Regions from separate parts of the Streptomyces sp. NPDC094034 genome, predicted to be linked through region 1. Evidence: riboswitches for the same ligand, from Rfam matches in the RefSeq annotation. Region 1 holds a riboswitch; the other holds the start of a gene.

The links. A riboswitch is a leader RNA that binds a small molecule or an ion and turns the genes downstream of it on or off. The one in region 1 is predicted to bind cobalamin.
Region 2: it holds a riboswitch for cobalamin, as region 1 does, so the genes downstream of both, ABTZ59_RS06845 (ribonucleoside-diphosphate reductase subunit alpha) here and metE (5-methyltetrahydropteroyltriglutamate--homocysteine S-methyltransferase) in region 1, are expected to answer to the same signal.

What each region holds. Positions count from the first base shown of each region.
Region 1 covers NZ_JBEOUD010000015.1:70,350-75,680, forward strand. Annotated here, with positions in the region: gene metX (homoserine O-acetyltransferase MetX) at 1-673, shown strand, start outside; cobalamin riboswitch at 752-998, shown strand; gene metE (5-methyltetrahydropteroyltriglutamate--homocysteine S-methyltransferase) at 1,161-3,500, shown strand; gene ABTZ59_RS16165 (ArsR/SmtB family transcription factor) at 3,611-3,970, shown strand; gene ABTZ59_RS16170 (MFS transporter) at 4,069-5,331, shown strand, end outside.
Region 2 covers NZ_JBEOUD010000005.1:26,511-31,841, forward strand. Annotated here, with positions in the region: gene mctP (monocarboxylate uptake permease MctP) at 1-990, shown strand, start outside; cobalamin riboswitch at 1,134-1,258, shown strand; gene ABTZ59_RS06845 (ribonucleoside-diphosphate reductase subunit alpha) at 1,411-3,783, shown strand; gene ABTZ59_RS06850 (ribonucleotide-diphosphate reductase subunit beta) at 3,774-4,796, shown strand; gene ABTZ59_RS06855 (ATP-binding protein) at 4,793-5,296, opposite strand.

The DNA.
Region 1 (5,331 bases):
GGCCGCGGTCATCGGCGGGTCCATGGGGGGTATGCGCGCCCTCGAATGGGCTGTCGGCCGGCCGGAGCGCACCGGCTCGCTGCTGGTCCTCGCGTGTCCCGCCGCCTCCTCCGCGGAGCAGATCGCCTGGGGCGCCGTCCAGATCGCGGCGATCCGTTCGGACCCCGGGTGGCAGGGGGGCCGTTACCACGACGCCCCGGCCGGCGGCGGTCCGCACCGGGGGCTGGGGATCGCCCGGCGCATCGCGCATGTGACCTACCGCAGCGAGCCGGAGCTCGGCGCCCGGTTCGGCCGGGAGCCGCAGCGGGGCGGCCATCCCTGGCAGGGCGGCCGGTACCAGGTCGAGTCGTATCTCGACCATCACGCCGCGAAGCTGGTGCGACGGTTCGACGCGGGCAGTTATGTGACCCTCACCGAAGCGATGAACGGCCATGACGTGGGCCGGGGCCGCGGTGGCGCGGCGGCGGCCCTGCGCCGGGTCCGGATGCCGGCCCTGATCGCGGGGGTCGACTCCGACCGGCTCTATCCGCCGGCCCAGCAGGCGGAGCTGGCCGCCGCCATCCCCGGGGCCGACCGGCTCAGGATCATCGAGTCGCCGTACGGGCACGACGGCTTCCTGATCGAGACCGCGCAGGTGGGCGCTCTGATCGAGGAGCTGCTGTCCGGGGCGTGACGCCCGGTCGGCGGACGGGTCGGGGACCATCGGATGGCCGAAATATGAACCGTGCTGTCGGTGATCCGCTTCAGCGCCTAAGGTGGCTGGTGCAGTCGGTTCGCCCTGCCAGCCGGGCAGGCGCGTCGTAAGAGGGAACCCGGTGGAAATCCGGGACTGCCCCGCAGCGGTGAGTGGGAACGACCGCCGTCATCAGCACTGGGTCCGAGCCGGACCCGGGAAGCGACGGCCAGTAGGAGTCCCTGTCGGTACGCGCGTTCATCCGCGCGTACGGGTACGGGACGCGCCCGCGAGTCCGAAGACCTGCCACTGCCCGCGCGCCACCGGTGCGCGCGGAGATCTCGGTGACCTCGAGGGCGGGTCGGCGTACATATCGGGCGGGTATCCGTGGCGGCACGACGCCGCCGGCCCGCCGGATCTGTTCGGCTCTTCGCGCCCGCGGTCCGTCGCCGGGATCTTGGGAGACATACTCGCGAAGGAGAGTCCCTTGACCACGAAGTCCGCAGCCGCGGCAGCCCGGGCCACCGTGTACGGCTATCCCCGTCAGGGCCCGAACCGGGAACTCAAGAAGGCCGTCGAGGGCTACTGGAAGGGCCGGATCACCGCCGACGCCCTCCGGGACACCGCGGCCGAACTGCGCCGCGCCACCTGGCGCCGGCTCGCCGACGCCGGTGTCCATGAGGTGCCGACCGGTGACTTCTCGTACTACGACCATGTCCTGGACACCAGTGTCATGGTCGGCGCGATCCCCGCCAGGCACCGCGCCGCCGTCGAAGCGGACCCCCTGGACGGGTACTTCGCGATGGCGCGCGGCACGCGGGAGGTGACGCCGCTGGAGATGACCAAGTGGTTCGACACCAACTACCACTACCTGGTGCCGGAGTTGGGGCCCGACACCGTCTTCACCGCCGATTCCGGCAAGCAGGCCGACGAGTTCCGGGAAGCCCTCGCGCTCGGTCTGACGGCACGTCCGGTGCTGGTCGGTCCGGTCACCTATCTGCTGCTGGCGAAGCCGGCCCCCGGGGTCGCCGCCGACTTCGAGCCGCTGACCCTGCTGGACCGGCTGCTGCCCGTGTACGCGGAGGTGCTCGCCGATCTGCGCGCGGCGGGCGCCGAGTGGGTCCAGTTGGACGAGCCCGCCCTGGTGGCGGAGCGTTCCCTGGCCGAACTGAACGCCGCCAACCGCGCCTACCGTGATCTGGGCTCCCTCACCGACCGGCCGAAGCTGCTGGTCGCCTCGTACTTCGACAAGCTCGGCGCGGCCCTGTCCGTACTGGCCAAGTCCCCCATCGAGGGGCTCGGGCTGGACTTCACCGGGCCCGCGGCGGCGAATCTCGATGAGCTGGCGGCGGTCGGCGGCTTGCCCGGCAAGCGTCTCCTCGCTGGTGTGGTCAACGGCCGTAACGTCTGGATCAACGACTTCGAGAAGTCCCTGTCGGTCCTCGGCACGCTCCTCGGCCTCGCCGGACAGGTGGATGTCACGTCCTCCTGCTCCCTGTCGCACGTGCCGCTGGACGTCACGGCCGAGCGCGAGATCGATCCGGGGATCGCCCGCTGGCTCGCCTTCGCCCAGCAGAAGACCGAGGAGATCGTCACGCTGGCCCGTGGTCTGGCGCGGGGCACCGGCGCCATCACGGCCGAACTGGCGGCCAACCGTGCCGACTTGGCTTCAAGGGCGGGATCGGCGCTGACCAACGACCCGGCCGTTCGCGCACGGGCCGCGGCCGTCACGGACGCGGACAGCCGCCGCCCCCAGCCGTACGAGAAGCGTGCGGAGGCCCAACGTGACCGTCTGGGGCTGCCGTTGCTGCCGACGACGACCATCGGCTCGTTCCCGCAGACCACGGAGTTGCGCACGGCCCGCGCCGATCTACGGGCCGGCCGTATCGACGCGGCGGGGTACGACAAGCGGATCGAGGCGGAGATCCGTGAGGTCATCTCGTTCCAGGAGGAGACCGGCATCGACGTCCTGGTGCACGGCGAGCCCGAACGCAACGACATGGTGCAGTACTTCGCCGAACAGCTCGTCGGCTACCTCGCCACGCGGCACGGCTGGGTGCGGTCGTACGGCACCCGCTATGTCCGGCCGCCGATCCTCGCCGGGGACATCTCCCGCCCCGCCCCGATGACAGTGCGCTGGACGGCATACGCCCAGTCCCTCACCGGCCGGCCGGTCAAGGGCATGCTGACCGGCCCGGTCACCATGCTGGCATGGTCGTTCGTACGGGACGACCAGCCGCTCGGTGACACGGCGCGGCAGGTCGCCCTCGCGCTGCGCGACGAGGTCGACGATCTGGAGAGCGCGGGCGCTTGCGTGATCCAGGTGGACGAGCCCGCGCTGCGTGAGACGCTGCCGCTGCGGGCCCGTGATCACCAGGCGTATCTCGACTGGGCGACCGAGGCGTTCCGCATCACCACCGGCGGGGTCCGCGCGGACACCCAGATCCATACGCATATGTGCTACGCGGAGTTCGGTGACATCCTTCCCGCGATCGACGCGCTGGACGCCGATGTGATCAGTCTGGAGGCCGCGCGCTCCCATATGCGGGTCGCCGACGAACTGGCCGAGGCGGGCTATCCGCGCGAGGTCGGCCCGGGTGTGTACGACATCCACTCACCCCGCGTCCCGTCCACCGGGGAGGTGGTGGACCTGCTGCGCAAGGGACTTGGGGCGGTGCCGGCCGAACGGCTCTGGGTCAACCCGGACTGCGGGCTGAAGACCCGTGGCTGGCCGGAGGTCCGTGCCGCGCTGGAGAACCTGGTCGCGGCGGCCCGGGAGGTCCGGGCCACGCTCCCGGCCCCGGCCCCGGCCTCACCGACACCGTGACACCGGGCCCGCGGCCCCGCCCTCCCCGGTCAGGGGGCGGCGGGCGCCGCGGGCTCGCGGCGGCGACGGCGGCCGGGGAGCGTTTCCCGCGCCGCGCCTACGATGGGCCCATGCCCGGACGCCATGGATCCTCACCAGCGAGCGATGCGCATCAACACACGCCCGGCACCTCCGAACTGGCCGCGGCGGCGGCGGTGTTCTCGCTGCTCGCCGACCCCACCCGACTGCATCTGGTGTGGCTGCTGACCCGGGGTGAGTCCGATGTGACCGCGCTGGCGGCCGCGTGCGGAGCGGCGCGGCCCGCGGTGAGTCAGCATCTGGCCAAGTTGCGGCTGGCGGAGCTGGTGCGGTCGCGCAAGGACGGCCGTCATGTCGTGTACGCGCTCACGGACGGACATCTCCGCCGACTGGTGGTGGAGGCGATCAGCCACGCCAACCACCAGGTCACCGGCGAGCCTTGGCACGACTGAGCCTCCCGGGCCGCGGTGGCGCCCCCAACACGTGCGTGGATGCGCACATGTGCATTAGATTGGGATGACGCACCCGACCGTCGGCCAAGGACAGTCGCATGTTCGCTGTGCTGCGCAACCGCACCTATCGGCATCTGTTCACGGCCCAGGTCGTCGCGCTCGTGGGCACCGGGCTCGCCACCGTCGCGCTGAGCCTGCTCGCCTACGACCTGGCGGGAGCGGACGCGTCCGCCGTCCTCGGGACGGCCCTGGCCATCAAAATGGTCGCGTACGTGGGCATCGCGCCCCTCGTCGGCGCCCTCGCCGGCCGGATTCCACGGCGCGCGCTGCTGGTGTCGATGGATCTGCTCCGCGCCGGTGTCGCGTTCTCGCTCCCCTTCGTCACCCAGGTGTGGCAGGTCTATGTCCTGATCTTCCTGCTCCAGTGCGCCTCGGCGGCCTTCACCCCGGCGTTCCAGGCGACGATTCCGCGACTGCTGCCCGAGGAGCGCGACTACACGCGGGCCCTGTCGCTCTCGCGGCTGGCGTACGACCTGGAGAGTCTGTTCAGCCCTGCGCTGGCGGCCGGGCTGCTGACCGCGATCTCCTACAACTGGCTGTTCGCGGGCACCGCGCTGGGCTTCCTCGCCTCGGCCACGCTGGTGGTCTCCGTACTGCTGCCCGCACCCGCACCGGTGGAACGCACCGGGAGCGGGCGCCCCAAGGCGTCCATGGGCGCCCGGCTGTTCTTCGCCACCCCCAGGCTGCGGGCCCTGCTCTGCCTCGATCTGGCGGTGGCGGCGGGTGGCGCCATGGTCACCGTCAACACGGTGGTGCTGGTGCGCGACAGCCTCCACCGGAGCGCCGGCGACATCCCTTGGGCGCTGGGCGCCTTCGGCGGCGGGTCCATGGCCGCCGCCCTGCTGCTGCCCCGCCTGCTGGACCGGGCCGGCGACCGGGCGCTGATGCTGCCCGCGGCGTTCGTGCTGCCCGGTGTGCTGGCCGCGCTCTCGCTGGGCACGGCCGTGGCGCCCGGCCGGTGGGCATGGCCCGCCCTGCTCGCCGCCTGGGCCCTGCTGGGAGCCGCCTCGTCCGTGGTGCTCACGCCGAGCGCGCGCCTGCTGCGCCGCTCCGCGACGGCCGCCGATCTGCCGGCCGCCTTCGCCGCGCGATTCTCGCTGTCCCACGGCTGCTGGCTGCTCAGCTATCCCCTGGCGGGGTCGCTGGCCGTATGGGCGGGCCTGTCCACGGCGGCCGGAGCGCTGGCCGGGGTCTCGCTGGCCGCGGCCGTCGCGGCGGTCGTCCTCTGGCCGCGCCGGGACCCCGGCCACCTCGGTCATGTGCACAGCGCACTCCCCGCCGGACATCCGCACGTACGGGAC
Region 2 (5,331 bases), on a different contig from region 1:
ATCCCCATCAAACTGGGCGGGTTCGACGACATCTTCGCCAAGGCGGGCGACGCCTTCGCGCAGACCAACCCGGCGACCGGCCAGCCACGCGGCGCCCTCGCGCCGGGCGACGCCGGGCATTGGGGCTATGCCACGCTGGCGCTCGGTTCGGCGCTCGCGCTCTTCATGTATCCGCACTCCATCACGGCGACGCTCTCCAGCCGCAGCCGTGAGGTGATCCGGCGCAACACCACGATCCTGCCGCTCTACTCACTGATGCTGGGCCTGCTGGCGCTGCTCGGCTTCATGGCGATCGCCGCCGGGGTCAAGGTGGACAACGGACAGCTGGCGATCCCGCAGCTCTTCGAGACGATGTTCCCCGACTGGTTCGCGGGGGTGGCCTTCGCGGCCATCGGCATCGGCGCGCTGGTGCCCGCCGCGATCATGTCGATCGCCGCGGCGAATCTCTTCACCCGCAATATCTACAAGGACTTCATCAGGCCGGACGCGACCCCCGAGCAGGAGACCAAGGTCTCGAAGCTGGTCTCGCTGCTGGTGAAGGTGGGCGCGCTGGTCTTCGTGCTGACCATGGACAAGACGGTCGCGATCAACTTCCAGTTGCTCGGCGGGATCTGGATCCTCCAGACGATGCCCGCGCTGGTCGGCGGCCTGTTCACCCGCTGGTTCCACCGCTGGGCGCTGCTCGCGGGCTGGGCGGTCGGCATGATCTACGGCACGGCCGCGGCGTACGGCGTGGCCAGCCCGACCCAGGCGCACTTCGGCGGCTCCTCCAAGGAGATCCCCGGGCTGGGTGAGATCGGCTACATCGGCCTCACCGCGTTCGTGCTCAATCTGGTGGTGACGGTGGCGCTCACCTTCGTCCTGCGCGCGGCCAAGGCGCCGGAGGGCACGGACGAGACGAGCCCGTCCGACTACACGGCGGACGCGGGCGATCCTGGCGTGAAGGTCGACCTCCCGGCCGCGACCTCGGGCGGCTCCGGAGGCCACTGACCGGTCACCGCCCGGCTCCACGGGCCGCCGGATCCCCGGGAATCACGGGGATCCGGCGGCCTTTTCGCTGTCCGCGCGGGCCCGAACGGAATGACGCACGACACAACATCTGGGGGGTGGTTCCCGAGCCAGCCCCCACATGTATGCTCGACCTCGCTGTCGACGCAGGGGAATCCGGTGCGAATCCGGAACTGTCCCGCAACGGTGTGATGTGGTGTGCTTTGCCATACCCACGAGTCCGAACACCTGCCGGCGGTGCGTCCGGTTCGACCGAATCGGACGCCGAGACGTCCGGGCCTCGTGGATGGGCCGGTGGGCGCCGTACGCCGTGCCGCCCGGATCCGGGCCGTACGCTCCGTACCGCGAGAAACAGCCCGCTCCCCTCCCGACGGTCCAGAGCCGAGCGAGGGAGAGCACCACGTGACCATCGCGCCAGCCGATCCGGCTTCAGGCATCTCCGAGGCCGCCGCACGGGCGGCCGACGGACCAGGGACCGCACTGCTGCGGACCCTGACCGACCTGACCGCCGATCTGCCCGACGCCGACCCCGGCAGAGTCGCCGCCGCAGCCCTGCGCGGCCGTAACGCCCGGTCGGACGAGGCCGAGCTGCGCGAGCTCGCCACCGAGGCGGCCGCGGGGCTCATCTCCGAGGACCCCGCCTACTCCCGGCTCGCGGCCAGGCTGCTGACCCGCACCATCGCCGACGAGGCCGCAGGCCAGGGCGCCGTGGCGTTCTCCGCGTCCATCGCCGTCGGCCACCGCGAGGGCCTGATCGCGGACCGTACGGCCGGCCTCGTCTCGCTGCACGCCGGCTTCCTCGACGCGCTCATCGACCAGGAAGCCGACGACCGCTTCGGCTACTTCGGGCTGCGGACCCTCTACAGCCGCTATCTGCTCCGCCATCCGATCACCCGCCGGGTCATCGAGACCCCACAGCACTTCATGCTGCGCGTGGCCGCCGGACTCGCCGAGGACCAGAGCGTCCGCGCGCTCGACGAGGTCGCCGCGCTCTACCGGCTGATGAGCCGGCTGGACTATCTCCCCTCCTCCCCCACCCTCTTCAACTCCGGTACGCGCCACCCGCAGATGTCCTCCTGCTATCTGCTGGACTCCCCGCTGGACGAGCTGGACTCGATCTACGACCGGTACCACCAGGTGGCGCGGCTCTCGAAGCACGCGGGCGGCATCGGCCTCTCGTACTCCCGTATCCGATCGCGCGGTTCGCTGATCCGGGGCACCAACGGGCACTCCAACGGCATCGTCCCGTTCCTGCGCACCCTCGACTCCTCGGTCGCGGCCGTCAACCAGGGCGGCCGGCGCAAGGGCGCGGCCTGCGTCTACCTGGAGACCTGGCACGCGGATCTGGAAGAGTTCCTGGAGTTGCGCGACAACACCGGCGAGGACGCGCGCCGTACGCACAATCTGAATCTCGCGCACTGGATCCCGGACGAGTTCATGCGCCGGGTCGAGTCGGACGGCGACTGGTCCCTGTTCTCCCCCGTCGACGTGCCGGAACTGGTCGACCTGTGGGGCGACGCGTTCGACGCGCGGTACCGCGAGGCGGAGGCCGCAGGACTGGCGCGCAAGACGATCCCGGCCCGCGAGCTCTACGGCCGGATGATGCGTACCCTCGCCCAGACCGGCAACGGCTGGATGACCTTCAAGGACGCCTCGAACCGCACGGCGAACCAGACCGCCGAGCCCGGCCGCGTCGTCCACTCGTCCAATCTCTGCACGGAGATCCTGGAGGTGACGGACGACGGGGAGACCGCCGTCTGCAACCTCGGCTCCATCAACCTCGGTTCGTTCGTACTGGCCTCGGGCGACCTCGACTGGGAGCGGCTGGACGAGACCGTCCGCACGGCCGTGACCTTCCTCGACCGGGTCGTGGACATCAACTTCTACCCGACCGAGCAGGCAGGCGCCTCCAACGCGAAGTGGCGCCCGGTGGGCCTGGGCGCGATGGGCCTCCAGGACGTCTTCTTCAAGAAGCGGCTGCCCTTCGACTCCGCCGAGGCCAGGGCCCTTTCCACGAAGATCGCCGAGCGGATCATGCTCGCCGCGTACGAGGCGTCCTGCGCGCTCGCCGAGCGCAACGGCCCGCTCCCCGCCTGGTCCGAGACGCGCGCCGCGCGCGGGGTGCTGCACCCCGACCACTACGACGTGGAGCTGAACTGGCCGGAGCGCTGGGACGCGCTGCGCGCCCGGATCGCCACGAGCGGCATGCGGAACTCCCTGCTCCTCGCGATCGCCCCGACAGCGACGATCGCCTCGATCGCGGGCGTCTACGAGTGCATCGAGCCGCAGGTCTCCAACCTGTTCAAGCGCGAGACGCTCTCCGGGGAATTCCTCCAGGTCAACTCGTACCTGGTGGACGAGTTGAAGCGGCTCGGCGTCTGGGACGCGCAGACCCGCGAGGCGCTGCGCGAGTCGAGCGGCTCGGTGGCGGGCTTCGGCTGGATCCCGGCGGAGGTGCGTGAGCTGTTCCGTACGGCGTGGGAGATCCCGCAGCGCGGCCTGATCGACATGGCGAGCGCGCGTACGCCGTTCCTGGACCAGAGCCAGTCGCTGAACCTGTTCCTGGAGACGCCGACCATCGGAAAGCTCAGCTCGATGTACGCGTACGCCTGGAAGAAGGGCCTGAAGACGACGTACTACCTGCGCTCGCGCCCGGCGACACGGATCGCGCGGGCGGCGCGGGCGACCGTGCCCGTACCCGCGCAGATGACGCCCGACGAGGACGCCATCGCCTGCTCCCTGGAAAACCCCGAGTCCTGTGAGGCATGCCAGTAATGACCACTTCGGACAAGAATCTCCTGGACCCGGGCTTCGAGCTGACGCTGCGGCCCATGCGCTACCCGGACTTCTACGAGCGCTACCGCGACGCGATCAAGAACACCTGGACGGTGGAGGAGGTCGACCTGCACTCCGACGTCGCCGACCTCGCCAAGCTCTCCCCCGGCGAACAGCACATGATCGGCCGGCTGGTCGCGTTCTTCGCGACGGGCGACTCGATCGTGTCGAACAACCTCGTGCTCACGCTCTACAAGCACATCAACTCCCCCGAGGCGCGGCTCTATCTCTCGCGCCAGCTCTTCGAGGAGGCCGTACACGTCCAGTTCTATCTGACACTGCTGGACACGTATCTGCCCGATCCGGAGGACCGCGCGGCGGCCTTCGACGCGGTGGAGGAGATCCCGTCGATCCGTGAGAAGGCCCAGTTCTGCTTCAAGTGGATGGACTCGGTCGAGACCATCGACCGCCTGGAGTCGAAGGCGGACCGCCGCCGCTTCCTGCTGAATCTGATCTGCTTCGCGGCCTGTATCGAGGGACTGTTCTTCTACGGCGCTTTCGCGTACGTCTACTGGTTCCGCTCGCGCGGTCTGCTGCACGGCCTGGCCACCGGCACCAACTGGGTGTTCCGTGACGAGACGATGCATATGAACTTCGCGTTCGAGGTCGTGGACACGGTCCGCAAGGAGGAGCCCGACCTCTTCGACGACGCCCTCGAACAGCAGGTCACGGACATGCTGAAGGAGGCCGTCGACGCGGAACTGCAATTCGGCCGGGACCTGTGCGGCGACGGTCTGCCGGGGATGAACACCGAGTCGATGCGCGAGTACCTGGAGTGCGTCGCGGACCAGCGCCTCCAGCGGCTGGGCTTCCCGGCGGTCTACGGCTCCCAGAACCCGTTCTCGTTCATGGAACTCCAGGGCGTCCAGGAGCTGACGAACTTCTTCGAGCGCCGCCCGTCGGCGTATCAGGTCGCGGTCGAGGGCACGGTCGGGTTCGACGACGACTTCTAGACCCGCCGGTGGTCCACCTCGGCCCAGACGGTCTTGGTCGTATAGGCATCACGCACGCTCCACCCCCACCGGTCGGCATACGCGGCGACGAGCAGCAGCCCGCGCCCGTGCGTCGCGTCCGGTGGGGGTGGCGGCGAAATGCCCGGGGCACGGGGGAGCCGGTCGGGCCGGGTGTCGAGGACCTCGACCCGGACGACGGCGGACGAGAGAGCCAACCGCACCTCGAAATCCCGCCCGGGGGTACGGCCATGCGTCACGGCGTTCGCGGCCAACTCCGCGACGACGGCGACGACCACGGCGGCGGTGGGCGTCGTACGCGGAATCCCCCACTCGTCCAACTGCTGCGCGGCGAGCAACCGCGCGAGACGGGCACCGCGATGGCTGGAACTGAGCCTGATCCGGGACGGCGGATACAGGGGCGAAAGCGGCGGAGGAGCGGCGAGTTGGGCGGGGGCGGCCGGCTCCGTCGGTGCGATGAGGGAGGCAATTTCCGACTTCATAGAGTAACGGTCCCGTTACGCGGATAGCCTGACCA